3 regions of the Gracilibacillus sp. HCP3S3_G5_2 genome follow, and region 3 is predicted to be linked to each of the others. Evidence: predicted binding sites of a transcription regulator. Region 3 holds the regulator's gene; each other region holds the start of a gene.
The links. Region 3 encodes Rex, which represses fermentation and respiration genes when NADH is low (regulators of the CRP and FNR family bind a similar motif). Its sites were predicted from a motif close to TTGTGAAATATTTCACAA; they were not measured.
Positions count from the first base shown of each region.

Region 1: the regulator Rex is predicted to act here: its motif matches at 9,332-9,349, upstream of pflB (formate C-acetyltransferase).
Region 2: the regulator Rex is predicted to act here: its motif matches at 3,207-3,224, upstream of ACTNEP_RS00510 (nitrate reductase subunit alpha).

Region 1 is NZ_JBQHXU010000012.1:24,450-35,066, reverse strand. It holds gene thiE (thiamine phosphate synthase) at 1-441, opposite strand, end outside; gene thiM (hydroxyethylthiazole kinase) at 445-1,230, opposite strand; gene thiD (bifunctional hydroxymethylpyrimidine kinase/phosphomethylpyrimidine kinase) at 1,227-2,051, opposite strand; gene tenA (thiaminase II) at 2,044-2,742, opposite strand; TPP riboswitch at 2,846-2,953, opposite strand; gene lepB (signal peptidase I) at 3,001-3,549, opposite strand; gene ACTNEP_RS16580 (CynX/NimT family MFS transporter) at 3,703-4,896, shown strand; gene ACTNEP_RS16575 (hypothetical protein) at 4,993-5,319, shown strand; gene ACTNEP_RS16570 (organic hydroperoxide resistance protein) at 5,688-6,107, opposite strand; gene pflA (pyruvate formate-lyase-activating protein) at 6,207-6,965, opposite strand; gene pflB (formate C-acetyltransferase) at 6,994-9,237, opposite strand; gene ACTNEP_RS16555 (iron-containing alcohol dehydrogenase) at 9,486-10,617, shown strand, end outside.
Region 2 is NZ_JBQHXU010000001.1:99,272-109,888, reverse strand. It holds gene ACTNEP_RS00525 (nitrate/nitrite transporter) at 1-1,127, shown strand, start outside; gene ACTNEP_RS00520 (hypothetical protein) at 1,272-2,075, shown strand; gene ACTNEP_RS00515 (Crp/Fnr family transcriptional regulator) at 2,263-2,952, opposite strand; gene ACTNEP_RS00510 (nitrate reductase subunit alpha) at 3,296-6,964, shown strand; gene narH (nitrate reductase subunit beta) at 6,954-8,489, shown strand; gene narJ (nitrate reductase molybdenum cofactor assembly chaperone) at 8,482-9,039, shown strand; gene narI (respiratory nitrate reductase subunit gamma) at 9,036-9,716, shown strand; gene ACTNEP_RS00490 (GAF domain-containing protein) at 9,755-10,210, shown strand; gene ACTNEP_RS00485 (sensor histidine kinase) at 10,216-10,617, shown strand, end outside.
Region 3 is NZ_JBQHXU010000015.1:1,012-11,628, reverse strand. It holds gene ACTNEP_RS18100 (lysostaphin resistance A-like protein) at 205-915, shown strand; gene ACTNEP_RS18095 (YdiK family protein) at 920-1,129, shown strand; gene ACTNEP_RS18090 (hypothetical protein) at 1,141-1,458, opposite strand; gene ACTNEP_RS18085 (redox-sensing transcriptional repressor Rex) at 1,519-2,166, opposite strand; gene ACTNEP_RS18080 (ABC-F family ATP-binding cassette domain-containing protein) at 2,336-4,261, shown strand; gene ACTNEP_RS18075 (DUF3021 family protein) at 4,299-4,658, shown strand; gene ACTNEP_RS18070 (anthrone oxygenase family protein) at 4,787-5,275, opposite strand; gene ACTNEP_RS18065 (NAD(P)H-binding protein) at 5,275-6,120, opposite strand; gene ACTNEP_RS18060 (MarR family winged helix-turn-helix transcriptional regulator) at 6,261-6,686, opposite strand; gene tsaD (tRNA (adenosine(37)-N6)-threonylcarbamoyltransferase complex transferase subunit TsaD) at 7,481-8,518, opposite strand; gene rimI (ribosomal protein S18-alanine N-acetyltransferase) at 8,515-8,961, opposite strand; gene tsaB (tRNA (adenosine(37)-N6)-threonylcarbamoyltransferase complex dimerization subunit type 1 TsaB) at 8,954-9,652, opposite strand; gene tsaE (tRNA (adenosine(37)-N6)-threonylcarbamoyltransferase complex ATPase subunit type 1 TsaE) at 9,652-10,104, opposite strand; gene thiL (thiamine-phosphate kinase) at 10,109-10,617, opposite strand, start outside.

The sequences.
Region 1 (10,617 bases), on a different contig from region 3:
GATAGGTTGTTTTGCATCCTCTTTGGTATTCGTGCTGTAGATCGGACCAACCCCAATATAATCTGCACCGTCCTTTTTTGCTTGTACTGCTTCTTGGACATTAGTCGATGATACACCGACAATCCAATCAGCTGGTACTTTTTCCCGTACATTATGGATCGACATATCATCCTGTCCAACATGCACACCATCAGCGTCAATCTCTAACGCTAATTCCACATCATCATTTACTAAAAAAGGTACATGATATTGGTGGCAAAGTTCTTTCATCTGTATGGCTAGTTGTTTTTTTGCCTCTCCCTTAAGTGCACCGTGACCTTTTTCACGAAATTGAAAAAAGGTAACCCCGCCTTGCAGCGCTTCTTCCAGCACGTATAAAGGATTTTCCTTTGTATTATTACTACCGAGTATAAAATAAACTTGCAATAAATCACGTTTCATTTTTTAAAAACCTCTGCTTATCCGTTGTTTCCTGCTAACTTCTTCTCCATCTACTGCAAACAGCTGATCAAGGAATGCTATTTGAAAACTTCCTGGATAAGTATGCATGTCTGCTGCATTTTCGGCTGCCACACCATAAAAACTAATTGCTTCAACCACTGCTTCTACAACGTTATCAGCTACCGCTATGAATGCCGCAATAATGGATGATAACAAGCAGCCTGCACCTGTAACCTTTGTAAGGAGTTGATGTCCATTCGAGATAACTACGTTTGTATCGCTATCCATCACTACATCTTTCTCTCCCGTGATGGCAAGCGGTACCTGTAGTTTATCAAAAGCAAGCTTCGCTAATTGTTGTACATCAAAATCATTTGAACCGTCAACACCGCGAACACGCGCTTCGACTCCTGCCAAGTTGGCAATTTCACCTGCATTCCCTCTAATACAGGCAATCTCTACTTCCTGTAAGATACGTTTACTAGATTCGGTCCGAAATGTTGTAGCACCTGTGCCAACCGGATCTAATACAACAGGTACTCCTGTCTTATTAGCTGCTTTACCTGCTAAGATCATAGCATCTACCTGTTCCACGGTTAGTGTACCAATATTCAATACGAGGGCACTGGCAGCCTGTGCCATTTCTTCTACCTCTTCCTTGGCATTTGCCATTACAGGAGCAGCACCAACAGCATATAAACCGTTCGCTGTAAAGTTCATGACTACTTGATTGGTGATATTATGAATCAGTGGTTGCTGTTGTCGTACTTCTTCAATTAAATGACTCACTTGGAAGCCTCCCTTTTCCCTGGTAAACCTTTTAACCTGTAGCCCCAATGATTGGTCGGACCATAACCATGACCTAATTCCAGCGGGTATTGAATCGCATCTGTTATAAAATCCTTTCCAATCATAACTGCTTCTTGAACTGTTTTACCTTTTGCTAGCTCAGCCGTTATGGCAGCAGAGAAGGTACAACCCGTTCCATGAGTATGTTTCGTCTCAAAACGATCTGCCTCTAGATAGTGAAAATCTTTACCATCATATAAGACATCCACCGCTTCCCCCTCTAAGTGACCGCCTTTTACTACAGCTGCTTTTGCCCCTAAATCAGCGACAATTACTTTCGCTGCTTTTTCTGCGTCTTGATTATTATCAATCTCGAATCCTACCAAAATTTCAGCCTCTGGGACATTTGGTGTTACTACTGTGGCTAGTGGGATCAATGTGTTGCGAATAATCTGTCTTGATGCTTCATCCATTAAGGAGTCACCGCTTTTTGCTACCATTACCGGATCAATCACGTAAGGAATCTCCGTATCTGCTAGTTTTTCAGCTATTAATTTCATCATATCAACAGTAGCTATCATCCCTGTCTTGACTGCTTGCGGTCGAATATCTGTTAACACGGCATCTAATTGTTTTTCAATAAAATCAATACTTAAATGTTGTACATCTTGGACTCCAAGTGTATTTTGCGCTACTACCGAGGTTATAACACTCATTCCATATACTTCACGCTCTTGAAACACTTTCAAATCCGCCTGAATCCCAGCACCACCTGATGGGTCTGTTCCAGCTATTGTAAGTGCTGATGCTATTTTATTCATTTCCGTTCTCCTTTCCAGCTAATGAGAATGGCCATGCCTCTACTTTATAGGCCATCTCCCAAAATAAATATTCCAACTGACAGCTTTTCATAAAAGCTAATTTTGCTTTCTGTTTTTCTTCTTCACCGACTTGTTCTGCCCATTTATCTAGACGTTCACAAAGTTCTGTTGTCACGGAAGCTGTATCTTCTTTTGCATAAAATGTAATCCATTCATAAAATGGATGTTCCTCTGTTGGTTGATACTTATCTTTTAAGTAATGACCGATCTCTAAATATGTCCAAGGGCAAGGTAATAAGGCTGCGATTAATTCACCGATAGTTCCTTGCTGTGCTGTACTTTTCATATGCGCTACATAATGATCAGCTGTCGGTGGCAGCGGATATCCTTGCAATTGATCATAGTCAACTCCGGCCACACGACACAAATTATGGTGTGGATGAATCTCACTATTCAAAACAAAACCGATTTTTTCATAAAAATACGTCATATCTTCTCTTTTACTGCTTTTAGCGATCGCGATACCGTAAATATTCATAAATGCATTAAGGTATTCAAAATCAGCTTTTACATAGTGAATGATCGCTTCTTTGGGCAAGTTCCCCTTTCCAATGCCAACTACAAAAGGGTGGTTGAAAATCCCTTGGTAAACATCCTCTGCCGCTACTCGTAATTCTTGACTAAATCTCATTTCTCCAGCCTCCACTTAAATTTATTTCCATAATAAAAAGCCACTCACAGTAGTGGAGCGGCTTTTTGAAAGTCCATATCAAAAGTAAGGTGCAAGTAGTTCACACCATCCGGCTCCACTTTCCTACGCTGGTGTTAACCAGTTCAGGTTCAAAGGGATCAAGAACTCACTTCTTATCTCAGCCGCTCAAGCAGCACCCCTAGTGGATTTTATTTATGAAGTTATAAACAATTAAACACGGATATAGTAAATTGTCAACTATTTTATAAGACCAAATGACTCAATTGGCCAGATACGCATTTTCACATCTCCGATAACATCCTCTTCATCAATAAAACCAAATTGGCGACTATCTTTACTAACTCTCCGATTATCACCCAGAACAAAAATTTTACCTTCAGGTACACTTTCTCTCCCTGTTAATTCTTGAAGTGTAAAGTCATTTGTCAGCTTCTGTCCTTCCGAAAGCAATGACTTATACTCATCAAGATATGGTTCTTCATAAAGCTCACCATTTATATACAGATGATCATCTCTCACTTCGATTGAGTCACCTGGAAAGCCTATTACTCGCTTTACATAATTATCATTCGAGTCTGGTGCTTTAAAAGCAATCTCGTCAAAGCGATCAATACTACTTATCTTACTCAAGATGATCCGGTCTCCATCTTCTAGATTCGGCATCATTGATTCACCTTTTACCACAGAAGGTGTAATTAAAAAATGCCGACAGAGGAGTACAATGATAACAGCAACTAACAACGCTTTTAACCATGAAAGTAATTCTTTAATGACCTTATTCTCCATTGTAGACCTTCCTTCACCATACTAAAACTAACTTCCACTTGTGTTTAATATATGTTACTCTATTATAATGCAAAATCAATTGCTAGTTACTTACTTATTTTAGCATATTTTAAATGTCAGTTGTTAATTATAACATAGAAACAAGGTGAACAGATGCAAACAAATCAACATTCAACAAAAAGACACTATACTATTCTTTTTATCATAGGAATTATTCTCTTATCTTTCAACTTAAGGCCTGCTATCACCTCTGTGGGGCCGATAATTGGGTTCATCCGTGAAGATCTAGCAATCAGCAATTGGAGTGCCGGCTTTTTAACGAGTCTGCCTCTGATCGCCTTTGCTCTTATGTCACCTATTGCGCCAAGGATAGCCAATCGTACAAGTAATGAAAAAGCATTACTTTATGGCCTTATTACATTATTAATTGGGATTTTGGTTCGCTCCATCACATCCATTATCTTATTATTTGTTGGTACTGTATTAATTGGTATCGGTATTGCAATCATTAACGTGATTTTACCAAGTCTCATTAAAAGTAATTTCCCCGAAAAAATTGGACTGATGACTGGTGTTTATACAACTTCCATGTCTATTTTTGCTGCACTAGCGTCTGGATTAAGTGTACCGTTAACAACTGCTACTGGCCTTGGTTGGACATGGTCACTAGCTAGCTGGGGTATTTTAGTGATTATTGGGATATCTATCTGGCTTATCGCCATGAATAAAGCACCACGTGAAGAAAACCGGCAACTGTATGAACCAAGTACTGTCCAATTATTACGTTCGCCTGTTGCCTGGCAGGTAACACTTTTTATGGGATTACAGTCTTTTTTATTTTATGTAACAATCTCTTGGTTAGCTGAAATACTTATTTCAAATGGGTTTTCAGGGTCAGCTGCAGGGTGGTATGTAGCATACATGCAATTCATTAGTCTTCCGGCTACTTTCTTCACACCTGTTATTGCTGGTAAACTGTCAAATCAGCAGCCGGTCGTGGCCATTTTTGGGTTATCTGGAGTAATTGGATATAGTATGTTATATTTTGAGCCTGGTGTGATCGGAGCTACCATTGCCATTACGCTAATCGGTATGTTGTTAGGAGCTAGCATTAGTTTAGCCTTAGCATTACTAGGCTTAAGAACCTCCAATGCAAGGCAAGCTGCTGAATTATCAGGTATGTCACAATCTTTTGGTTACCTACTAGCGGCAATCGGTCCAATAGCAATTGGACTGAGTTTTGATCTTACAAACAATTGGCAGCCTTCCATTTTAATGATCATCTTTATTACGTTGCTCATGACAGGGTTTGGCTTAGGAGCTAGTAGAAACAAAAAAGTCCTATAATTACTAAAGGATTTTTTAATATAATACATTTACTTGCCTTTACCTAATTGTGTATCAGGAGTATACTTAAATGTATTAGAAATGGAGATGGTTGGTATGAGAAAATTTCTTGTGTTTGTTGTGATGCTGTTAACCATTTCTCCCTTTATTTCACTATCAAGCTATCAATCTCATATATCTTGGATCACTTCAACCATTGATTCAAACGAAAAACTGCATGCAACCTTTCTTTATGATACGGATCATCATGAGTCAAAGGCAGACAATGGCGTTTTACATGCAGACAATGAAATATTAGGGATATTACTGTTATTAATCATTCTTTACACTCTTCATCTAGCTTATGTATCTCGACATTATTTACATGCTGTATTTTTTCAGTCTAATTATCTGATCACATTCCTTCCCCTTTCAAAAACATAATTCAAAGGAGGTATAAAGATGTGGTTCAGATTCTTTATGATTGGCTTGTTTTCTTTTGCAGCAGTCAGTGTTTGGGTTTATCAAGGTATTGAGTTTTTCTTGGCTTTTTCAGATTATTTTAAAAATCGTTCCTAAAGTGGCTATAATCAGCGAGGGTTTTTGGCCCCACTGATCATTAGTGAAACTTATCAAATAATTGACTCGTAGAAAGAGCACGGTGTTTTAATCACCGTGCTCTCTCTTTATTTGTCATCGTGCTAATCGACCGTCCCCCACAAGATAAGTGGAGGATCAGCTGAACTAACACCCTACTATGTATCACTCCCTCAGTGGAGGACGAAAATCCCCTCTAAGGGAAAAGTTTCACTTTATACAGCCTTTGTTTTTAATTCTACGTCAATATTACCTCTAGTTGCTTTGGAGTATGGACAGAAGTCGTGTGCTTGTTTTGCCAATTCTTCTGCTTCTTCCTGTGATACTCCTTTAATTTCTACGTTGAGCACCACACCGATTTTAAATCCACCATCCGCTTCATCTTTTAGTAAACTAACCTCTGCAGTAATAGAAGATTCAATATCTTTCTTTTGTTTGGATGCCATTAAGTTTAATGCACCATCGTAGCATGCAGAATAACCGGCAGCAAATAACTGTTCTGGATTAGAGCCTGTTCCTTCACCGCCACCACCTGGATTTACCAGATCTAAATCAATTAAACCGTCATCTGATTTCACATGACCGTCACGGCCACCTTGTGCAGTTGCTTTGGATGTAAATAATACGTTACTCACTCTATCCACTCCTTTAAATTTAAATTAGAACGTTTACTTGTTCTATATTATTTATTCTACCAATACTATTCCTTTTCCTTCAATTATTAAACATTCTATTTAACTGGAATGGAGAAATTTATTTTTTTGTAAAGCGTTGTTTAATATTTTTTCTGCCTTGAGCACAAGCTCCTGTGATGGTGGCTCTATTCCTTCAAGTGGATAATCTAATCCAAGTTCTTCCCATTTATATATGCCGAGTTTATGGTAAGGTAAGACTTCGATTTTTTCGACATTAGACAATGTCTGGATAAATGCTGATAATCTTTTAAGTGATTCAACATCCTCATTAATCGTTGGCACTAATACATGTCTGATCCATACTGGCACACCTCTTTGATCAAGGTATTGTGCGAATCGTAGAATATGCTGATTGGACATACCTGTTAAGGCTAGATGTTTCGCTAGATCAATATGTTTTAAATCTAATAAAACCAAATCCGTTACTTGTATTAATCTATCGAGCTTTTCCATGTAATATGGTGAGGTGGAAAAGCATGCTCCACAACTATCAATGGTTGTATGAACTCCCAGCTTCTTTAATTCTGTAAAAAGCTCCGTCAAAAAATCGACTTGCAACAAAGGTTCACCACCACTAACCGTTACTCCTCCCCCTGAAGCTTGAAAAAAAGGCAAGTATGATTGAATGTCTGTAACTAATTCTTCTACGCTTATGTTCTTTCCATCGCCTCTCGCCCAAGTATCAGGATTGTGGCAATACTGGCATCTTAATAAGCAGCCTTGCATAAATATGACATACCGTAAACCTGGTCCATCAACCGTACCACAAGTTTCAATAGAATGAATTCTTCCAATCATCATACTCACCTTCTTTGTTTATTTAATCTTACATAGTTTCGTGAAACGTGCGATTAATCACATCAATTTGTTGCTCACGTGTTAGTTTATTAAAATTAACTGCATACCCTGAGACACGAATGGTTAGTTGTGGGTATTTCTCTGGATGCTCCATTGCATCCAATAATGTTTCTCTCTCAAAAACATTGACATTTAGGTGGTGACCTTGTTTCATTGCATAGCCGTCTAACATTCCTGCTAAATTACTGATTCTAGTCTGTTCTTCTTTGCCAAGTGCTTTTGGCACAATGGAGAAAGTATTGGATATACCATCTAATGCAAATTCATATGGTAATTTTGCTACAGAGCTGAGAGATGCCAATGATCCTCTTGTATCCCTTCCATGCAATGGATTTGCTCCAGGTGCGAACGGTTCTCCTGCTTTTCTGCCGTCTGGAGTATTTCCGGTTTTCTTACCATATACAACATTAGAGGTAATCGTAAGAATCGACTGCGTTGGTGTTGCTCCACGATAGGTTTTGTGCTTCTCTATTTTTTTCATAAATCTCTTCACAAGATCTTTAGCAATCTCGTCTACTCGATCATCATTATTTCCGTACTTCGGAAAATCACCTTTGATTTCATAGTCAACTACTAAGCCACTCTCATCTCGGAGCGTTCTTACTTTGGCATACTTAATTGCACTCAATGAATCGGCTACTACCGATAACCCTGCAATTCCACAAGCCATGGTTCGGAATACTTCTCTGTCATGAAGTGCCATTTCTATTCGTTCATAGCTATATTTATCATGCATATAGTGAATGATATTTAACGCATTAACATAAAGACCTGCAAGCCATTCTAGCATTTGATCATATTTCTCCACCACCTCATCATAATCTAAATATTCTGAAGTAATCGGAGCATACACCGGCCCTACTTGGATTTTTAATTTTTCATCTATCCCGCCATTAATCGCATATAACAGCGCCTTAGCTAGATTAGCTCTTGCACCAAAGAATTGCATTTGTTTACCGATACGCATCGCTGAAACGCAACATGCAATGCCATAATCATCCCCATATTGTTCGCGCATGAGGTCATCATTCTCATATTGAATAGCGCTTGTCACAATGGACATTTTTGCACAATATTTTTTGAATGCTTCAGGCAAGCGAGTTGACCATAGAACGGTTAAGTTTGGTTCAGGTGCAGGTCCCAAATTTGTTAATGTGTGTAAAAAGCGAAATGAGCTTTTTGTCACTAATGGTCGGCCATCTAATGCTATACCGCCAATTGATTCTGTTACCCAAGTTGGGTCACCACTAAATAATTCATTGTACTCTGGTGTCCTTGCAAATTTTACAAGACGAAGCTTCATGACAAATTGATCAATCAATTCTTGTGCTTCTTGCTCTGTTAAATAACCTTCCGCTAAATCCCTTTCAATGAACACATCCAAAAAAGTAGATACTCTACCGAGACTCATCGCAGCACCATTCTGTTCCTTGATAGCTGCTAAATAGGCTAAATACAGCCATTGCACTGCTTCTTGTGCATCATTCGCTGGACGAGATAAATCGAAACCATAAATTTCTCCTAATTGCTTCAACTCCTGTAACGCTCTTATTTGTTCTGTGATTTCCTCTCGGTCCCTAATCACTTCTTCTGTCATTTGTCCGTTTCCACCAATAATGTCTAATTGCTCTTGTTTATCTGTTATTAATCGATCCACCCCGTATAAGGCAACTCGTCGATAATCACCGATAATTCTTCCACGTCCATACGCATCAGGAAGTCCAGTTATAATCCCTGCTTTTCGGGCTAACAGCATTTCTTTCGTATATGCATCAAATACTCCCTGGTTATGTGTTTTGCGATATTCTGTGAATGTTTTCACAATGTTGCCGTCAATTTGATACCCATAGGATTGTGCGGCCGCCACTGCCATACGGATTCCACCAAATGGTTGTAAGGAACGCTTAAAGGGCTGATCTGTCTGTACACCTACTATCTTCTCTTTCGTTTTATCTAAATACCCTGCTCCATGTGAAGTAATAGTGGATATAACCTCTGTATCTAAGTCGTACACACCTCCATTCTCCTGTTCTTTTTTCGTCAATTCCATCACTTGTTCCCACAATTTCTTCGTATCTTCAGTTGCTTCTGCTAAAAATAATTCATCGCCATCATACAATGTGAAGTTCTTCATAATAAAGTCTCGTACATCAATCTCTTCCTGCCAACGACCTGGTGTAAAGCCTTGCCAAGCTACCTTGTTTTGGTCCATTCTTTCTTCTGTTTTCATTTTATTCCTCCTCTTCATATTGTTCAATGGTGAGCATGTTTCTATTATTAGTATATTATGTGAATCGACTTTTGTCATGTGAATTAATGAACAAAATTACTCTATTTTTATGAACTTTCAGAATTTGTTCACAAATTGCCTCTGATAAACATAAAGCATAATTCTTTACACATACTGAAATTATTGCCATATTAAAAGTGGATGTTCTACCAATCGAAGGAGGTAAAAATATGCAAAATTTCATTTTTCACAACCCAACGAAACTATATTTCGGTCAAGGACAATTAGAGAATTTACAAACAGAATTACAACATTACGGTGATAACATTCTGCTTGTCTACGGAGGCGGAAGCATTAAACGTAATGGATTATATGATCAGGTAATCGATATATTGAAGAAAAATAATAAAAATATATTTGAATTAAGTGGCGTTGAACCGAACCCTCGTGTAACTACTGCACGTAAAGGTATTACAATTTGCAAAGAAAAAGAAATAGATTTCATCCTTGCTGTGGGTGGTGGCAGTACGATTGACTGTACAAAAGCGATTGCTGCAGGCGCTAAAACAGAGGAAGATATTTGGGATATTGTAACAAAGAAAGCAAATGCTACTGGTGCACTTCCATTTGGAACAGTTCTGACACTTGCAGCAACAGGTTCAGAAATGAACGCTGGCTCTGTTATCACTAATTGGGAGACTAACGAAAAACATGGCTGGGGAAGCCCATATACCTACCCTGTTTTCTCAATTTTAGATCCTGTTTTTACTAAAACAGTACCGAAAGATCAAACAATTTATGGTATGGTGGATATAATGTCGCATGCACTAGAACACTATTTCCATCATGAAGAGAATACATTGTTACAAGATCGTATGGTAGAAGGCATTCTGCAAACGATGGTAGAAACAGCGCCAAAATTACTAGAAGATCTTGAAAATGAAGAACTTCGTGCTACAGTCTTATATAATGGTACGATGGCATTAAACGGTATGGTAAACATGGGTTATCATGGTGACTGGGCTACACACAACTTGGAACATGCTGTTTCAGCAGTACATGACATTCCACATGGCGGTGGCCTTGCAATCCTTTTCCCGAATTGGATGGAATATGCAATCGATGAAAATGTAAGTCGTTTTAAACAATTGGCTGTACGCGTATTTAATGTCGATCCAAGTGGTAAATCAGATAAAGAAGTTGGTTTGGAAGGAATTGCTAAACTTCGTGCATTCTGGAATAGTATCGATGCACCTTCTCGCCTATCTGATTATAACATTGGGGCAGACAGTATCGAGGAAATGGCAGACAAAACAGTGATCGCAAGGCCAGAATTCGGTAATTTCAAGAAGCTAAACCGTG
Region 2 (10,617 bases), on a different contig from region 3:
ATCCGAAAGAAAAACATGGATTCGTCAATGGGATTTATGGTGTGGGTAACATCGGGACCGCTATCACCTCATTTGGTTCACCGATTATTGCAGGAATGGTAGGCTGGCGAATAGCGGTATTTACATTTATTATTCCTTTATTACTGTTTGCAATCTTAAATTTCTTTTTAGGTGACCGTAAGGAAACAAAAGTACAAACATCGTTAAAGCAACAAGTGTTGGGTGTCTATAAAAATAACAAATTATGGTTTTTAAGCTTTTTTTACTTTTTAACTTTTGGTTCCTTTGTTGCTTTAACTGTATATTTACCTAATTTTTTAGTGTCGGAATTTCAGCTTTCGGAAGTGGATGCTGGTTTACGGACAGCAGGTTTTATTGTGGTATGTACAATACTTAGACCTGTTGGTGGATGGTTAGGAGATAGACTTAATCCATTCAAAGTATTAATGTTCGTTTTTACCGGCTTAACGATTTCCGGCATATTGCTATCTTTTTCACCTACAATTATGTTATATACTGTTGGTAGTTTATCTGTAGCGTTGTTTGCCGGTATTGGCAATGGTACAATCTTTAAATTAGTTCCATTATATTTCACTAAACAGGCAGGGATTGTAAATGGTATTGTTGCTGCAATGGGAGGATTGGGTGGATTCTTTCCACCGCTCATTCTGACTTTTGTGTATGATATCAATGGCCACTATGCGATAGGGTTTATGGCACTGTCGCAATTGGCATTAGCCAGTTTAATAATCATCATCTGGATGTATTATACCGATAAGTTGAATCTCTCCAATTATATTGTAAATAATGCAGGGCAGGGTATTTTAGTAACAGATGAAAATGGCAAGATTACCAAAATAAATCATGCCTTTGAACGAATCACTGGTTATCAGGAAGAAGAGGTTATCGGTCACAATCCAAATATTTTAAACTCTGGAAAACAAGATGCAAATTTTTATATGGAAATGTGGAACCAACTAAAAGAAAAAGGAATTTGGCAAGGCAAAATCACTAATAAACGTAAAAATGGAGAGTTTTACACGCAATGGCTATCTATAAGTGTGTTACAGGATTCAGGAGGAAATATTACTAATTATGTAGGGGTATTTAGCGAAATGTATGACTAGTCTTTATTTAAATTTAAACAACCCTTTATTGACGTAAGTACCTTCAGGTTATTCTTCCGAGTTAGCTTTGCTAATCACATTATTTTCTCTCTTTTTGTTAAGTTTTTTACTTATCATTTATAATATGGAAGAGGGGGAATAATGATGATCGCTGCAATGTATAAGCGTAGAGAGAAATTAGCCGTAATTTTGTTAAGCTTTGTGTTGGTAGTTATTGCGATATTTTTGGTCTTTGACACGCCAACAACAGCAGATGAGTGGGTCGATGTAAGCTTTTTACTATTTCCTAGTATCTTTTTGCTTCTAATTGTTTTTATAAGCAGAAATAAATATCAGAAAGTAAAAGGTATCGATATTCCTTTGTCTAATGCTACTATAGAAGAAATTGATCATTTTGTCGTAAAAAAAGATGCAACATTTATTTCACAATTATTGGTTTTTGAAAAAACTGGAGCCTTTATGGGACTATATAAACTCAGTTCTTTAACTTGGTGGCAGTATCCATTCGTTTTTTTTAACGTTATCTCGTTTTTACCAATCCAAGTTCATTATTTTTCTAATCAAGGTGATAAAATATTTTCGTTTAAGAAAAGAGGAATAGCGAAAACAGTCCTAGATGTCTATGATTCTGATGATAATTATATTGGGCAATACGAACAGGAAGACTTTAAGAGTTTGGTTAAGATAAAAGGTAAACTATTGGATCGTCATGGTCTACCAATATTATCTGTCAAAACGAATGGAGCATATGGCGATTTTGATATCCGTGATGAACAGGGTCATCGTTGGGCATACTTTTACAATGGAAGATTTCCGTTCGAGTACACAACGATTTTTAAAGATATCGATAACGATATTGTGCAAGTTTCAAGTGATATTGATCGCGAAAAAAAGATCTTACTACTAGCGATGATTGGGTATATGTTTTCGACACGTAATAGTAGGTAAGCTAATACTACATAATTAAAGAAGCAGGGATAGAACGAAATAGGGGAAGGAGGATCCGAACAAGCCGAAGCGCTGAGAGCTTTCAGATATTAGTGTTCGGATTTTTCCTTCTGGACAACTCTTTTGCCACACCCTCATTTATCATGCCTTCTATAATAGCTATTTGATTATTCCTCTATTGTCAATTTTAATCTATTAAATAGCTTTTCAATTTTTGCATATCTTGAATGAGAATGTGTTTTCGATTATAAGACATTACTCCTATTTTCTTCAAATAGTTAAATACCCTGTTTACTGTTTCCCGAGATACACCGATCATATTTGCAAATTCTGCGTTCGTAATTGGTAATGTTAGGGAAATGATGTTATCTCTTCTCTTAACCCCTAGTTCATTAGCAAAACGTACAAGTATTAATACTACTCGGTGAAACACATCCTGAGTCTGCATAAACTGTAGCTGTTCTTGTACTTTCCACAACTTCTCCTCCAATACTTGCATCGTTTGTATAGCGATACCTGGTTTTTCTAATAACAACAGTTTAAACTCTCTAAGTGGTACCGATAGAAGACGAACATCTGTTAGTGTCAGAGCTGATGTAGGGTAGGGTGTTTTCTCAAAAAAGCCGGAATGAGGGAACATGTCATGTGTGTGTAGTATATTCGTGATCAGTTCCTGACCTGTAGAATTAACTTTATACACCTTAATAAAACCGGACAGAATGAAATAAACGGTATGTCTAGGTTCCCCCTGGTGGAACAAGATTTTACCTTGATTATATGTTCGTTCGATCGATATTTCTCGTAAACGATCTAGTTCATCTTCGGTCAATTGTTGAAATAATGGAAATTGCTTAAAGTTTGCTTTTACTTGTAACATCCATACTCCCACCTTCGTCGCTTTAGTTTCGTTGTAATCTGAACAGTTAGTTACTTTTAGCCTACCAAAAGTCGTTTCAAATGATAATGAGGGAATACCCTAAATTTATCTAAGGAGTTTCATGAATACATGAGAGACCATCGTTAAAGTGCTATCCACAACATACATCTATCTTCCGCAATCTTACACTTACCTGCTTCTTTTCTTTATTACTCAACACAGGGTAATTCCACAAGTTTATAGGTTTTTCCCTAATGTTCATTTCTTCACATTTGATTCATAATAAAAATAACGATTGATCAAACTACTGTAGAGATCTCGAGTAAAAGGAGTGAATACCATTATGAAACATAGATTGAAATATTTGAAGCCAATCGAACGTTATTCTGGTAATTGGTCATTATTAGAGGAAAAAAATCGAGAATGGGAAAATATGTATCGTAATCGCTGGTCACATGACAAGGTCGTGAGGACGACTCATGGTGTTAACTGTACAGGTTCATGTAGTTGGAAGGTTTTTGTCAAGAACGGCATTATTACTTGGGAAAATCAACAGATTGATTATCCGTCATGTGGCCCGGATATGCCAGAATTTGAACCACGAGGATGTCCGAGAGGTGCTTCATTTTCTTGGTATGAATATAGTCCGTTACGAGTGAAATATCCGTATGTTAGAGGTACATTATGGCGTTTATGGCGTGAAGCTTTGGCTGATCATAAAGATCCTGTAGAGGCTTGGGCAAGTATTGTGGAGGATAATGAGAAAGCTAAAATCTATAAATCTGCTCGTGGTAAAGGTGGCCATATTCGGGCTAATTGGAAAGATGTACTACAGATCATTTCAGCTCAACTCATTTATACCATTAAAAAGTATGGACCGGACCGTATTGCTGGTTTTACGCCAATTCCGGCAATGTCGATGATAAGTTATGCTTCCGGTGCTCGATTTATTAATTTGTTAGGTGGAGAAATGCTAAGTTTTTATGATTGGTATGCTGATTTGCCCCCATCTTCACCGCAAATTTGGGGTGAACAAACGGATGTACCAGAATCGTCTGATTGGTATAACGCTCAGTACCTCATTATGTGGGGTTCGAATGTACCACTTACTCGGACACCAGATGCTCACTTTATGACAGAGGTCCGATACAAGGGGGCCAAAGTGGTTTCCATCGCACCTGATTACGCAGAGAATGTTAAATTTGCTGATAACTGGTTAGCACCAAACCCAGGAACGGATGCAGCAGTTGCACAAGCAATGACGCACGTTATCTTAGATGAATTCTATGAAAAACGGAAAGAACCATTGTTTATCGACTACGCTAAACAATATACTGATTTGCCTTTTTTAATCATGCTAGATAAAGAAGGTGAGCAATTAAAAGCAGGTCGTTTCTTACGAGCTAGTGATATAGGCCAGGGAACAGAACATTCCGAGTGGAAACCTGTTATTTACGATGAAGCAGCTGGAGAAATAGTAGTCCCCAATGGAACAATGGGTCAACGGTGGGAAGAAGGAGAGCAATGGAATCTTTCTTTGGAAAAAGAAGATGGAACATATATAAGGCCAGCATTATCTATGGTATCTAAAGATTCGGAATGGAAGGAAATAGTTTTCCCATATTTCGAAAATAGTGGAAAAGGAACTTTTAAACGACCTATACCTGTGAGAAAAGTGACTTTTGCAGATGGTAAAAGTCATTATATTACAACAGTTTATGATTTAATGATAAGTCAATACGGAATTAAAAAAATCGGAAGTAAATACGAGGCAAAAGGCTATGATGATGAGAAGTCTCATTATACACCTGCATGGCAAGAGAAAATTACTGGTGTAAAAGCTTCTGTGGTGACGCAGATAGCACGTGAATTTGCTCAGAATGCTATTGATACAGGTGGCCGTTCGATGATTATTATGGGAGCGGGAATTAACCACTGGTTTAACAGTGACACTATTTATCGTTCGATCTTAAACTTGGTGATTTTGACAGCGTGTCAAGGTAAAAATGGAGGTGGCTGGGCACATTATGTAGGGCAAGAGAAATGTCGTCCGATTGAAGGTTGGTCTACTGTTGCATTTGTCAAAGACTGGCAAGGTACTCCGCGTTTACAGAACGCTACATCGTTTTTCTATTTTGCAACAGATCAATGGAAATACGAAGAGATGGGGACGGAGACTTTGAAATCTCCAACTGGTGGCGAACTTCGCTATAAACACCCAGCCGATTATAACGTTCTAGCAGCACGACTAGGCTGGTTACCATCATATCCACAGTTTAATCAAAACAGTTTAAATTTAGCCAAGGAAGCGGAGAAGCAAGGAAAAAAATCAAACGAAGAAATCGTAAAATACACCGTAGATAAATTAAAAAAAGGGAAAATGCAATTTGCCATTGAAGATCCTGATGCAGAGGAAAATTTCCCTAGAACGATGTTTGTCTGGCGATCTAACCTTGTGTCTAGTTCTGCAAAGGGACAAGAATATTTCATGAAGCACTTACTCGGTACACATGATGGGTTACTATCGACACCGAATGAAGAGGAGAAGCCAGAAGAAATAAAGTGGCGTGAAGATGTAGAAGGCAAGCTTGACTTATTAGTTGCTTTAGACTTTCGGATGACAGCAACACCGATGTATGCGGATGTTGTTTTGCCAGCAGCCACATGGTATGAAAAAACAGATTTATCATCTACAGATATGCATCCATTTGTCCATCCTTTTAATCCAGCGATTGATCCATTATGGGAATCTCGCTCAGATTGGGACATTTATCGTTCGTTAGCCGAAACATTTTCAGAAATGGCCAAAACCCATCTTCCAGGTACCTACAAAGATGTTGTAACGGCACCACTAGGTCATGATTCTCCCAATGAAATTGCGCAGCCTAATGGAATTATTAAGGATTGGAAAAAAGGTGAAATTGATGCGATACCTGGAAAAACGATGCCGAATATTTCGATTATTGAACGAGATTATACTCAAATTTACGATAAATACATCGCTTTAGGACCGAATGTCGAGAAAGGAAAGCTCGGTGCCCATGGTGTTACTTTTTCTGTCCAAAAACAATACGAGGAACTTAAATCTATTAATGGCACCTATTTAGATGAATCTATTAAAAATGGGAGGCCAAAGTTGAAAACTGCTCGACAAGTAGCAAATGTCATGCTGCACCTCTCGTCAGCTACAAACGGGGAGGTATCCCAAAATGCATATGAATCACTTGAGAAAGATACAGGTGTGAAGTTAAAAGATATTTCAGCAGATCGTGCAGCTGAAAAGATTACCTTTGAGCAAATGACAGCACAACCACGTGAAGTGATTCCGACACCTGTATTTACTGGTTCTAATAAAGGAAATAAACGTTACGCACCTTTTACCACAAATATTGAACGATTGGTACCGTTTAGAACTTTAACAGGTAGACAGCATTTCTATATTGATCATGAAATTTTCTTGCAATTTGGTGAAGCATTACCGGTATATAAGCCGACACTGCCACCGATGGTTTTTGGATCAAAAGATAAGAAAGTTATTGGTGGAAAAGATACATTGGTTTTACGTTATCTAACACCACATGGTAAATGGAATATTCATAGTACTTATCAGGATAATCTCCACATGCTGACATTATTCAGAGGCGGACCAACTGTGTGGATTAGTGATGTGGACGCAAAAGTACAGAATATTCAGGACAATGATTGGTTAGAAGTATATAACCGTAATGGTGTTGTGACCGCAAGGGCAGTAGTAAGTCATCGAATGCCACAAGGGACGATGTTTATGTATCATGCACAGGATAAGCATATTAATGTTCCTGGCTCAGAAATTACTGGTGAACGTGGTGGAAGTCATAATGCACCTACTCGTATACATGTCAAGCCAACACAAATGGTAGGAGGTTATGCACAATTAAGCTATGGATTTAATTATTATGGTCCGATCGGGAATCAACGTGATGTCTATGTGGCTGTTAGAAAAATGAAGGAGGTTGATTGGCTTGAAGATTAAAGCACAGGTAGCAATGGTCATGAACTTGGATAAATGTATAGGCTGTCACACATGTAGTGTTACATGTAAGAGTACTTGGACTAATCGTCCAGGTGCAGAATACATGTGGTTTAACAATGTGGAAACAAAACCAGGTATTGGCTATCCAAAGCGCTGGGAAGACCAAGAAACATACAAAGGGGGATGGAAACTGCATAAAGGCAAACTAGAATTGAAATCCGGCACAAAGCTTTCCAAAATTGCTTTAGGGAAAATTTTTAATAATCCTGATATGCCTGAGATGAAAGATTATTATGAACCTTGGACATACAATTACGAACACTTAACTAATGCAAGTGAAAAAAATCACCAGCCCGTTGCTAAACCAAAGTCTGCTGTGACTGGTGAGAAAATGGACCTTGATTGGGGACCTAACTGGGAAGATGACTTAGCCGGTGGTCATATAACTGGCCCACAGGACCCTAATATTGAAAAAATCGAGGAAGAAATTAAATTTAATTTTGATAAAGCATTTATGATGTATTTACCGCGTCTTTGTGAACACTGTTTAAATCCAAGCTGTGTAGCATCTTGTCCATCAGGAGCAATGTATAAACGTGATGAAGACGGAATTGTATTAGTCGATCAAGAAGCATGCCGTGGCTGGCGTTATTGTATGACGGGCTGTCCATATAAAAAAGTTTATTTCAATTGGCAAACGAATAAAGCAGAAAAATGTACATTCTGTTTCCCGCGAATTGAGTCAGGTTTACCAACAGTTTGTTCCGAAACTTGTACAGGCAGAATTCGTTATCTTGGTGTACTTTTATATGATGCAGACCGTGTATTAGAAGCAGCATCAACAGAAAATGAAAAAGATTTGTATGAGGCACAGTGTGATTTATTCTTAGATCCAAATGATCCTGAAGTGATCGAACAAGCTAGGCAAGATGGAATTGCCGAAGATTGGTTGGAAGCAGCTCAAAACTCACCAGTGTACAAGCTGGCGATAGAATATAAACTAGCATTCCCGCTCCATCCTGAATATCGAACTTTACCAATGGTGTGGTATGTACCTCCCTTGAGTCCGATTATGAGTTATTTTGAAGGAAAGGACTCGATCCAAAATCCGGAGATGATCTTCCCTGCAATAGAGGAAATGCGTACACCGATTCAATATCTTGCTAATATGCTAACAGCCGGTGATACGAAATCTGTTAAATTTTCGTTGCAGAGAATGGCGATCATGCGCTCCTATATGCGTGCACTATCTAGTGGTAAAGAGTTTGATGAAGCTCGATTAGAACGTGTAGGATTAACAGCACATCAAACACAACAAATGTATCGTTTATTATCCATCGCGAAGTATGAAGATCGCTTTGTAATTCCAACAAGCCATAAAGAAGAGTATATGGATCCTTATCGAGCTCAAGGTTCTGAAGGGTATGGTATGGATTGTGATGAATGCGGGCCAGCAATGCAAACAGGAAAGTCAGGTAAGGAGATATATGAAGAAAATTTCTATGGAGGGATCTGGCGTGATTAATCTTAAAAAGCTTGATCAATGTAAAAATGTTTTTGCTTTTTATAGTCAACACTTCTCCTATCCTGATCAGCTTCAAAGTCCTTTGTTGTTCTTTGATAAGACGGATCCAGGTGCAGTGGATGCTTTTCAATATTGGGAATTGATTAAGAGTATGCGTGTAGATAAGTTACAAGAGCTTTATATAGAAACTTTTGATTTTAAGAAAGAATCTTCTTTATATATGACTTATGCTAAATTCGAGGATAGTAAAGGACGCGGACAAATGTTAGCGAGATTAAAAGTTTTATATGAAATGTTCGGTTTAAATATGCCTAAAGGAGAATTGTCTGATTACTTGCCTTTAATGTGTGAATTTATTTATGCAGCGGAATGGGTAAATGATGATCGTGCACCAGAAAGTTTTGCCATGCTTTTTGCGGTAATAGAGGATGGAACCTATCATGTATTACATGATCTGAAACAACAGGAATCGCCTTATTATTATCTTATTAAAAGTTTACGTGAAACAATGAAATTTTGCCTGATAGAACAGGAGGTGCAGGCAACATGATCAATCAATTCCTTTGGGTAATATTCCCTTATTTATGTATAACGTCTTTTATTATTGGACACATATACCGTTATAGACATGATCAATTTACGTGGACCGCTAAATCTAGTGAATTTATTGAAAAAAAACAATTAATGATTGGTAGTTTCCTATTTCATATTGGAATTATTCCAGTTATATTTGGCCATGTAGCTGGTTTAGGTATTCCGAAAGAATGGATGAGGTCGATAGGGGTAAATGATCATTTATATCATCTCGGTGCCATTTATGTAGGAGGTTTTTTTGGAATAGTAACATTAGCAGGTATGCTTATTCTAACAACTAGAAGAATTACAAAGCGTTCTGTTCGTAAGTTAAGTTCTACTTCAGATATCGCTGTTAATTTCTTGCTACTTCTTATTGTCTTTTTGGGAGTTTACGCTACACTTGTAACCAATAACGTACAACATGATTTTGATTACCGTGACACCATTTCCATATGGTTTAGAGAGCTACTGATTTTCAGACCAGATATATCTTTTATGACAGATGTACCGTTAACATTTAAATTGCATATTTTCTTCGGATTTTTAATATTCGGATTGTGGCCATATACACGGTTAGTACATGTATGGAGTGTACCCTTAAATTATATAGGAAGAAGCTATATTTTATACCGAAAACACAGACATAAATAACGTTGGATATGCTAAAATAAAAGGAAGGAAGAGTGTTCATGGGAGAAAGTTTTGATTTTCAACAAGCTATTGTAACGATGAGGGAGAAGTATTCACTTGACCTTACAGCCTTGGCACTCGTTAAACCCGAAAGTAATTATATGTTAAAGTGGGAATACATAGATGGTAATCGAAATAACCGTTTAAATCGAATTACTTTAAAGGCTGAGAAAGGAATTGCTGGAACAGTTTTTAAAACGGGTAAGGATATAAAAATGCCTGATGTAGGTAAATCTATATCACCTAATTCTATCTTTGAATATCCGATTATTCAGTTTGAAGGATTAAAAAGCTTGATAGCTATTCCTTTATTTGATCGCTACCGGGTTGCAGCTGTACTATTAATTGCTTCAAGAACAACAGGTAAAGTGACAGAAGAAACATACGAAAAATTAATGGAAGATATTGGTGATCGTTTTGGCCCGTTTTATACTAAGGAGATGAAGGTGAATTGATTTCAATGACGAGATCACAAATGGTAGATTTTTTAATAAAGATGTATGAAAACAGTTCGGAAGCCATTTTCTTTTTAGATAGTACGGGCAGTGTATTAGCGTTAAACCCTGCTGCTGAACAAATTATTGATCCACGAGTATTAGAAGCTATCAAAAATCGAGAGGTACATTCTATTTGTTCATTTTGCCGTGGGTATACAAGTGATGAGCAACTGATGACTTGTTTTAACTGCTATTTAAAAGATCCAGAAGGCGATTTTACTTCATTTCAGGTTTATTTAGAAACCCGCGATAACGGAATTGTTCCATATGCAGCAAGCTATCATACGATTGATGAAGATGACGGAGTATATGTATTTATGCTTAGAGACTTAACGTTACAATACAAAACACAAGAAAATTATTAT
Region 3 (10,617 bases):
TCGTTCAAGAGGAGTGCTAACACAATTATTATAATAATGAAATCTATATTTTTTTGCAAGTATTTTAATAACGTTTTTTTAAAATTTTTTATGCAAAATAAGCACATACTTTTTAGATGTAGACGAAGTATTTCAATTTCATTCTAAATTTATGTTAAAATACGTATCATGACAGTAAAAAGAATTTAAGGGAGTCGTTCTACTTTGCCGAGAAAATACATTTATTTGATCATAACGTATGTTGTCATGCAGTTTTCCAGTTTATTAGCCCTACCGTTTCTACCTTTCATTGAAAACCGGGAAGCATTTTCTGTAGCATGGTCAGTGATGAGTTTCACAGTGGCACTCATTATTTCAATGATATTATTACGCGATGAAATGAAGGATTTCTTTCAGTCAAGGGATAAAAAAATAGGTGCGATCATATTGTGGTCATTCCTTGGTTTTATTTTAGTTTTAATTACACAATATGTTTCGATTATTATTGAAACATTTGTGCTTGGCATACCGCCAGGATCAGAAAATACGATGGATTTAATGAATATTGCTAGGCAAGCACCTATTTTTATAGTCATTATTTCTGTATTAGGTCCCATTTTGGAGGAACTGGTATTTCGAAAAGCTATTTTCGGATCACTGTATAAAAGAATGAACTTCTTTTTTGCTGCGTTACTATCAGGAGTGATCTTTGCTGCAGTCCATATGGATTTCGAGCATCTGTTAACATATACTGCAATAGGAATGGTATTTGCCTTCCTATATGTAGAGACAAAACGAATCATCGTCCCTATAATTGCACATATGTCGATTAATACTTTCGCTGTGATTGGTCAATTATCCGTCGATCCAGAAGAAATAGAACAACAAATGGAACAACTGGAGCAATTAATGATGATTCTCATTGGAGGACAATAGTATTATGCGTATTTCACCGTTACGTTCTGCCTTTTTTTACATTGCATTAGGAGCGTTATTCACCTATATCGCAATCCAATCGGCAGAAGAAACTGTTTTTAATTTTTTCACCATTTTATTAGCTACATTTGCTACGATTGACTTTGTCGTTGCTGTAAGACTGATAAATTTACATTTTCGCATTAAAAAAGCAAATGAAGACAAGAAAAAATAGACTCAGCTTTGTTAGCTGAGTCTATTTTTATGAAAGACTCTTTCCTTGAGTTTTCTTCTTTTTTGTCCTTCATCGCTCTTTTGAAAGACTCTTTCCTTGAGTTTTCTTCTTTTTTGTCCCTCATCACTCTTATGAAAGACTCTTTCCTTGGGTTTTCTTCTTTTTTGTCCTTCATCACTCTTATGAAAGACTCTTTCCTTGGGTTTTCTTCTTTTTTGTCCTTCATCACTCTTATGAAAGACTCTTTCCTTGGGTTTTTCTTCTTTTTTGTCCTTCATCACTCTTATGAAAGACTCTTTCCTTGGGTTTTCTTCTTTTTTGTCCTTCATTGACCTTTATAAATCAACTATAACTCAGAAGATAAGATCGAACTACCTTGAGGTTGTCTTTCATTCTTCTCCATTCTCTAACGGATAATGCTTCATAAAATAAGCGAGTGATTGTAATTCTACTGCTAAGTCAATATGATGTACACGTACATTTTCTGGTACAGTAATTCTTGCTGGAGTAAAATTTAATATCCCGCTTATCCCTGCTTTCACCAGACGGTCGGTAATACTCTGTGCTTCTGAGACAGGTACTGTTAAAATAGCTACCGTTATATTTTCTAGATTATCCTCTAGATCGTCAATGTGATGTACCTGAATATTTCCAATCGTTTTACCGACCTTACGTTTATCTGCATCAAAAGCGACTTCAATTTTTGTATTATTGTTTTTAGTAAAATTATAATTTAAAAAAGCGGTTCCCAAATTACCAACACCAATTAGAGCTACAGGCGTATTTTCATCCTGATCTAATGTTTTTCGGAAAAAGCCAAGCAAATATTCGACATTGTAACCATATCCTTTTTTTCCTAAGGCGCCAAAATAAGAGAAATCTCGTCTGATCGTAGCAGAATCCACTTTAATCGCATCACTTAATTCTTTCGACGATACTCGTGATTTTCCTTGGATATGAAGATTATTTAAAAAACGGTAATATAATGGTAAGCGTTTTGCCGTAGCTTGTGGTATCTTATTCTGATTCATTATCATTCATTCCCCTTACTATTGTTCGGTTTGGATTTGTGAATGTTTATACTTATTTTTTATTCTATCAGAAAAACGGATAAATGTCGTGAAATAATTCACTTAAGCCTAATCAACCGTGCTTGCAGTGGTATCTGCTTTCCGATACACTAAACATATTAGAGGTGAAAAGCAGATGATTTATTTACAAGTAAACAATTTAACAAAAAGATTTGGTGCAGAACTGATCTTGTCTAATATAAAACTAGAGATAAAAAGTAACGACCGTATTGCCATTGTAGGACGTAACGGTGCTGGTAAATCGACACTTTTAAATATTATTTCCAATCAACTTAGTTATGATGAAGGGGAAATTCATAAACCAAAAGAGGTATCATTGGGGTACCTTGCCCAACATTCCGGCCTAGACTCCAATGAAACAATTTGGGAAGAGATGCTCAAAATATTTGCGCATTTTCAAAAGGAAGAAAGCACATTGCGCCAGATGGAGCAACAAATGGGTGATCCTGATTTGATTGCTGATAGTGAACGCTATGAGCAGCTACTTACTAGCTATGATCAAAAACAGGAAAATTTTAAGCTTGCCGGCGGATATCAGTATGAAGCGGACATCAAAGCAGTGTTAAATGGTCTTGATTTTCCTGAAACCATGTGGACAACCTCCATCGCTACACTAAGTGGCGGGCAGAAAACAAGGCTGGCATTAGGGAAACTGTTATTAACGAAGCCTGATATTCTCATTCTAGATGAGCCTACCAACCATTTGGATATTCAAACCTTGACCTGGTTAGAAGGTTATTTAAACAATTATCAGGGTGCTGTCGTCATCGTATCCCACGACCGTTACTTCCTTGATAAAACCGTGAATATTGTCTATGAAATCTCTCGGCATCATTCTACTAAGTATCACGGAAATTATAGTGACTATTTACAACAAAAAGCGGCAAACTATGAGCGCGACCTTAAGCTGTATGAAAAACAACAAAATGAAATGAAAAGAATGGAAGAGTTTATTCAGAAAAATATTGTACGTGCTTCCACTACTAAACGTGCCCAAAGCAGACGAAAGCAATTAGAAAAAATGGAAGTCATGGACAAACCTGCAGGAGATGAAAACTCGGCAAAGTTCTCTTTTACGATTGATCGTAGAAGTGGCAATGACGTATTAAAAATGAATGATCTATCCTTTCGCTATCGTGAAACAGATCCTTTCATTTTTTCCAACCTTAACTTGCACATGGAACGTGGAGATAGTATTGCATTGGTCGGACCAAATGGTGTTGGAAAATCAACCTTATTAAAAACGATTATCGGACAGCTAGATCCTGCTTCAGGTGAGATTCAACTTGGCACAAATGTACAAATTGGCTATTATGATCAAGAACAAACACAATTACATCCAAAGAAAACGGTATTGAATGAATTATGGGATGAATATCCGATGATGAATGAAAGGGACATTCGTACGATTCTAGGTAACTTCCTTTTCACCGGAGATGATGTCTTACGGACCGTTTCTGCTTTAAGTGGTGGTGAGAAAGCACGACTCGCTTTGGCAAAATTAATGATGGAGAAAGCTAACTTCCTGTTACTAGACGAGCCAACCAACCATTTAGATCTGGATAGTAAAGAAGTGTTAGAAGCTGCCTTGATCGACTATCCTGGCTCGATATTATTTGTTTCCCACGATCGTTACTTTATTAATAGAATAGCTACTCATGTACTAGAGATGCAAGCAGACAAAACAACGCTCTATTTAGGTGACTATGATTATTATGTAGAGAAAAAACAAGAAGAGCGAGAGCTTGCTGAACTTAAAATGGTAGAAACGAAAACAGTAGAGAAATCCGATCATACCAAATCTAATTATGAAAAAGAAAAGCAATTAAAGAAAGAACAACGAAAAAAAGAACGTAGAATTAAGGAAATTGAAGATGAAATTGACCAACTCGAGTTAGAAATGGAAGAAATTGACCAAATGTTATGTGATCCTGATGTTTTTCAAGATCATGAAAAAGCATTGGAACTAACTAATCAAAATGATTCCTTAAAGGCAAGATTAGAATCATTAATGGAAGAATGGGAAACATTACACGAATAACCTATAACAGTAAAAGAGAAAGAGGTGAAAAAAAGTCTTGGTTATCAATGCTCTTTTAAGAGGTGGGATACCCTTTATTATTATGAGTGGAATCGCTTTACTACTTAATTATCAAGAAAAATATTCAGATGCTAAAAGCACATTTTTTGCAAGTTTAATCGCTTTTTTTGTTGGTGCAACAACCGTAATTTATAATATAGACCATTGGAGTTTAACTAAGCAAAGTGTTGTTCATTTTTTAATCATGCTAATAACTGTTTATCCTATATTGCTATTAAGTGGATGGTTTACAATAGTTTCTGTATTTGATGCGTTAAAAGTATTTCTTGTTTTTATTTTGGTTGGTGTGATTTTATGGCTGGTTATGTTTATATTAGCAATAGTTTTTTCATGGTGATAAATAGGTGCTCCATTAACGGGCGCGATTGTTGAATAAAAGATACGAGAGATCTCTCTTGTATCTTTTTTTATTTTTAGTGGTCAAGAGCATTCTCCATGTCAAGAATGCTCTTTGTTAACACGCCACTATATCAAAACCAAAAGAAAACATACCATGGAGCATATGGAACTCACTGTCCGAACATGATTCCATTTTGTCCAGTGTTGTAGATAGTAATCCCATATTTTGTTCGCATCACTCGCACTTGCTTCGGATTTATCCAATTTTTCGTTTAATGGTACATTATAAAACATTGTTACTGCAATAGTTCCTATCAGGAAGAGAAAGCTTCCTATCAATATAATGATCGAAACTGATCCATTCCATGTAAAAATTGTAATGATCCCTAGTAGAATACATAGAAAACTCGATCCCCCAAAAACTATTCCGAACCAGACATTAAGAATATGAATGTTTATCAACTTCATAGTAGTAATCGCTTTTTCAGGGGATGTTTGTGACAAAGCGTTCATAATGAATGTAGAAAAGGCAAAATATATCCCTGCATTTATCCCAATTCCGATAATCGTAACCACAATCAGAAGAACATGGATATGGTCCAATATATTGATCATTATTCACCCCATACTCCCGTTTTGACTGTTTTTTGAACATACTCTGTAAAATCTATTGGCTCACGTCCTAGCACCTGTTGTACTCCATCTCCTAAAAAAGAATTTCTTCCATCAAGCACAGATGTAAATAATTCCATCAGCAGTTCTATTGTAGGTGCAGGTGTCTCAGCTTCATATAATCCTTCTTTAAATTGCTGATTAGTTAACTTCATATAACTGATATTGCTTTGTATAACAGCAGATATCTCATTTGTTGCTTCTTGGAATGTCATTAATCTTGGCCCTGTTAATTCATATAGTTTTCCTATGTGTCCATCTTCTGTTAGCACCTTTACAGCAACTTCCGCAAGATCATCTATATCTATGAATGGTTCCGTAACCTTACCCACAGGTAATGCAATAATACCTTCTCTGATTTGGTCAAGCAAAAAAGCTTCACTAAAGTTTTGATTGAACCAGCCTGATCTCAATATTGTCCAATCAGCATCTGAATTTTTTAGTTCATTTTCACTTTTTACCGCTCCTTCTTCACCACGGCCAGATAGTAATACAAGGCGTTTTACATTATTTTGTAAAGCTATCTTTGTAAACTTCTTAATATCCTCGGCAGCACATGGTACAGCAAGATCAGGACTATACACAATGTACACAGCAGCTACATCTTCTAATACTTTTTGCCATGTTGATTTATCTTCCCAGTAAAAAGGTTGTTCACTATGCCTTGATCCGATTCTTACAGGAAGGCCCATCGATAATAAACGTTCCGCAACACGCTTTCCGGTTTTTCCGTTACCACCTAAAACTAAAATTGGCTTTTGCTTTTCATTCATTTGTCTTTGTAACATCATTTCTCCTCCTTCTATTCTTTTCCTCAGATTTATGTGTTTTCTAATTTTCTCTTTTACTCATCAATCACCCCCACAAAATACTTGTTTGCACAAGCAACTATTTTTCTATAAGAAAATGGTTGAAGAAAATTCAACCACTATAATTTTTCTAACTCATCGCTCATACGTTCTAGCTGAACTGAGAGTTCATCCGCTGTTTCTCGTCCTAGTATTTCGGCATAGCGGTCACGTAATCTCATCCAACAATCATAGATCGTTGCCTCCAGTTCTTTTCCTTCCTCCGTGGTATAAATATAGGATGTGCGTCCCTCAACTTTATTGTAAACCAATCCTTTCATCTTCAGTTTTTCACAAATACGTGTAACAGTTGAGGGTCGTAAATGTAATATTTCGCCAATTTCTTTTTGTGACAGCCCTTGATTCTCATATAGAACCATTAATAAATAGGCTGCAGTTGGTGATAAGCCGCTTCGGGTAAATTCTTCCTCAGCCATCTTCGTTATAATTCTCGTAAAACGACTTGATGTAAAATATAAACATTCTTTCAAATATACATTTAACATAATATAATTCCTCTTTTATTTTATTTGTTTGTGCAACTAAATAATACACATATTCTTCTGATTTGTAAAGTGTTAATGAATGATTATCAAAATATATTTGTTATTATTTATACACATGCTTATCCACTTATTCACTCCTTGCAAATCAATTATCAAGAACTTTGTCCACATTATCCACATTTAGAGTGTGTTTTATCCACATTTTTAAAGCGTTATAAATCCTTGATATCATAAGGATTAAGCAATCATCCACATTTGCTTTGAATGAGCTGTGGATAAAAATCCGATTTACTGTTAAGACATTTCTCTTTTTCTTAGCAGTAAGAAAAACCGGGAAAGCCCACCCGGTCCTGTCCAAAGAGTTATTTTGACATAAATAATAGGCGTAACAACCGCTGTGGCTTGCCCACTTCGCTAAATAACGATCTACATTTTTTACCGTTCGGACATTACGTCTTTAATTTTACATTGTATAAAACCTCAAAAAGTTAGCTGTCACTTACGTTGTAGAGCTGCTTTATAGCGGAAGTCGCCCGCTTCAACTCCTGTGGAAACTGTTTTACCTGAAGATCCACTTTTTCAAGCAGTTTTTGCTTGGAAAAGTTAGCTGAAGGTAAAACCCCACGGAAAGGGAAGCGGACAGCTGGAGCGATGCTTTCCGTCTACATATCATTTCAAACTACTTCTAACCGGAGCGTTGCAAATCTACATCATACATTTCAAAATCTACTTCGTTAACACGGTCATTACGCTGATTTTATACTTTCTTTCCAAATGAAAAAAGCTAGAACTTATTAGCGTTCTAGCTTCGATCTACTAGCATACCTTTCTAGGTTTAACCCCGGATTAGCATTTAAATCCCATTGTGCGCGATGTCCTTGCTTGAAAGCAATAGATCCTGCTGCTGCAATCATTGCTGCATTATCTGTACATAGCGATAATGATGGAAATAGTAATTCTACAGCTTCTTCCGGCTCAAACTTAGCTTGCATCGCTGCTCGCAACCCTTTGTTAGCCGCAACACCGCCTGCAACAATCACTTGTTTCACACCATATTGTTTGGCAGCTTGAAAGGTTTTCTCTGTTAAGACCTCTACAACACTTGCTTGAAAACTTGCTGCTACATCTTCTTGTTTTAACGTTTCACCTTTTTGTTTGGCATTGTGCAATGTATTAATAACAGCTGATTTTAATCCACTAAAACTAAAATCATAGGAATCCTCTTCTAGCCATGCACGCGGGAATTCAATGTTAGCTTCTCCTCGATGTGCTAACTGATCAATCTTAGGGCCACCTGGATAAGGTAATTCCAAAGTTCGCGCCACTTTATCATATGCTTCACCTGCAGCATCGTCTCTTGTTTCCCCAATAATTTCGAAATCACCATGTTCTTTCATCAGTATCAGTTCAGTATGTCCACCGGAAACGACTAAAGCTAACAGTGGAAATGCAAATTCCTTTTCCAATCGGTTAGCATAAATATGACCAGCAATATGGTGAACACCGACTAATGGTTTTTGATGAGCATAGGCTAATCCCTTCGCAGCATTGACACCTACCAAAAGTGCACCGACTAAACCAGGTCCCTCCGTTACGGCAACTGCATCTATATCCTTCATAGTTAAATTTGCCTTTGCAAATGTTTCTTCTAAAACGATCGTCATCTGCTCTACATGATGTCGGGAAGCTATTTCAGGGACTACGCCACCAAAACGTTTATGGCTCTCGATTTGAGATGCTACTACATTAGAAACTATTTCTCGACCGTCTTTTATAATGGCTGCAGCTGTTTCATCACAGCTTGTTTCAATACCTACAATATATTCACTCATAAATTCACCCACAATACTAAAGCATCTTCTTGGTTATCACTATAATAATTTTTTCGGATTCCCCCAGGTTGCATTCCAAACTTTTTGTACATTTGCTGGGCCGTTAGATTAGAAACTCTAACTTCCAATGATAAATGGCGAATGCCATGTGCAACAGCATAATTAATAACATATTGAAATAATCCTTGTCCGTATCCTTTTCCTCTATAATCCGGATCAATCGCAATATTGGTTATTTGCGCTTCATCGATCACCATCCATGAACCACAAAAACCTATTATCTTTTCATCTAGGGTTGCGACAAAATACTGTGCATATTGGTTCTTGGTTAATTCTTCTTCATATATATCCTTTGGCCAAGGGATCGGAAAGGAGCGTTTATCTATCTCTTGCACTGCATCTATATCAGATGCTTTCATTTTACGAAATTGAATCTTAACCATTTTGTTCTTGTTCCTTTAACCATTTTGCTTCTGCTTCTACTAACCGAATATAGTTCGGTGTTAGTTCATGTATATTCTCTTCATTACGCTGTTCACCTAACAATGCTAATTGACCTGGACGAGGAAGATGATCGATAGCAGGAGGGAAATTGGCGAATTTCCCTAATTTGTCTTTAATTATCCCTTGATGTTGTTTCATATCCTGACTTAAAAACAGAACAGGCTTTTGATAGCTTTTCAGTTCATCCAACCATTGTTCTAATAAAATGTTTTGATCTTCCTTTTTCACATGAATCCGGTCATAGTTATTTTCATATAAGCCTGTGTATACTAAACCTCTACGTGCATCAAAAAAAGGAGAAATAAGTACATTTTGTTGACGCACATTATGCGCTAATAATTCTAAACTCGAGATAGCAACTATTGGAATGTTCAATGTCCATGCCATGGTTTTTGCAGTGGCTAAACCGATACGTACACCCGTATAAGAGCCTGGACCTTTCGCAACAACAATCCTGTCTAACTGGTCAGGTGTTGTCTCCGTTTGGCGCATCACATAGTCTATTGCTGGCATTAAGCCAATCGAGTGATTTCTCTTTATATTGGTAATATATTCTCCTTTTACTTCACCATCTTTACTTACGGCAACTCCTAATACTTGATTAGAAGTATCAATTGCTAATACAATCATTAATATAGCTCCTTACATACTGAATCAAAGTGATCACCAATTGGATCAAAAATTATTTTCCTTGTATGTTCATCGACTCTTTTTATTTGAATTTGTAATCGTTCATCTGGAAGAAATTCTTCAATAAATCTAGCCCATTCCACTACAGTAATACCATCACCATTGAAATATTCATCAAAGCCGATATCCTCTTCACTGTTCTCTAAACGATAAACATCCATATGATATAACGGAATTTCTCCCATATATTCCTTTACAATAGTAAATGTCGGACTGTTGATAGTTCTGGTGACCCCTAAACCAGCTCCAAGTCCTTTGGTAAATGTAGTTTTTCCTGCACCTAAATCACCTTCTAGTGTCAAGACATCGCCAGGCTGCAGAAGTATTGCTAATTTATTTGCTAAACGTCTAGTTTCTTCTTCCGTTTTTGCTTCGAAGATATATAGACTCATTATTTCACCTTCTTAGATGTGTATAACCCGATTTTTCCAACTTTTTTAATTCATCATGATGACGTAACCATACTGTACCATTCTTCTTCTTATCATTTTGCACTACACCAATTGCCGAAATATCGATATCGGTTTGTTGTGCTATTTTCCTTACTTGCTCCCAATCTCTTTCTGATACAGTGCCAATCAATTCAAAGTCCTCTCCACCTGACATTACCCAGTTGAAACGTTGTTCAGGTGAAAAATCAGATAGTTGTGGATGGCTTGGCACCTTATGATAATCAATAATCAAAGTTTTATCAGAAGCCTTTGCTATTTCGTTTGCTTCATTCGCAATTCCATCACTGACATCATTTAAAGCCATTCGCTTTATATGGCTACACTGATTGATAAAAGAAACCCTTGGCATTGGCATCTGATGTCGATTAATAAAATATCGATAGTGATCATAATCTGTTTGAGAGCCATTTAATAGCATATGTAAACCACAAGCTGCATCACCAAGTGTTCCGG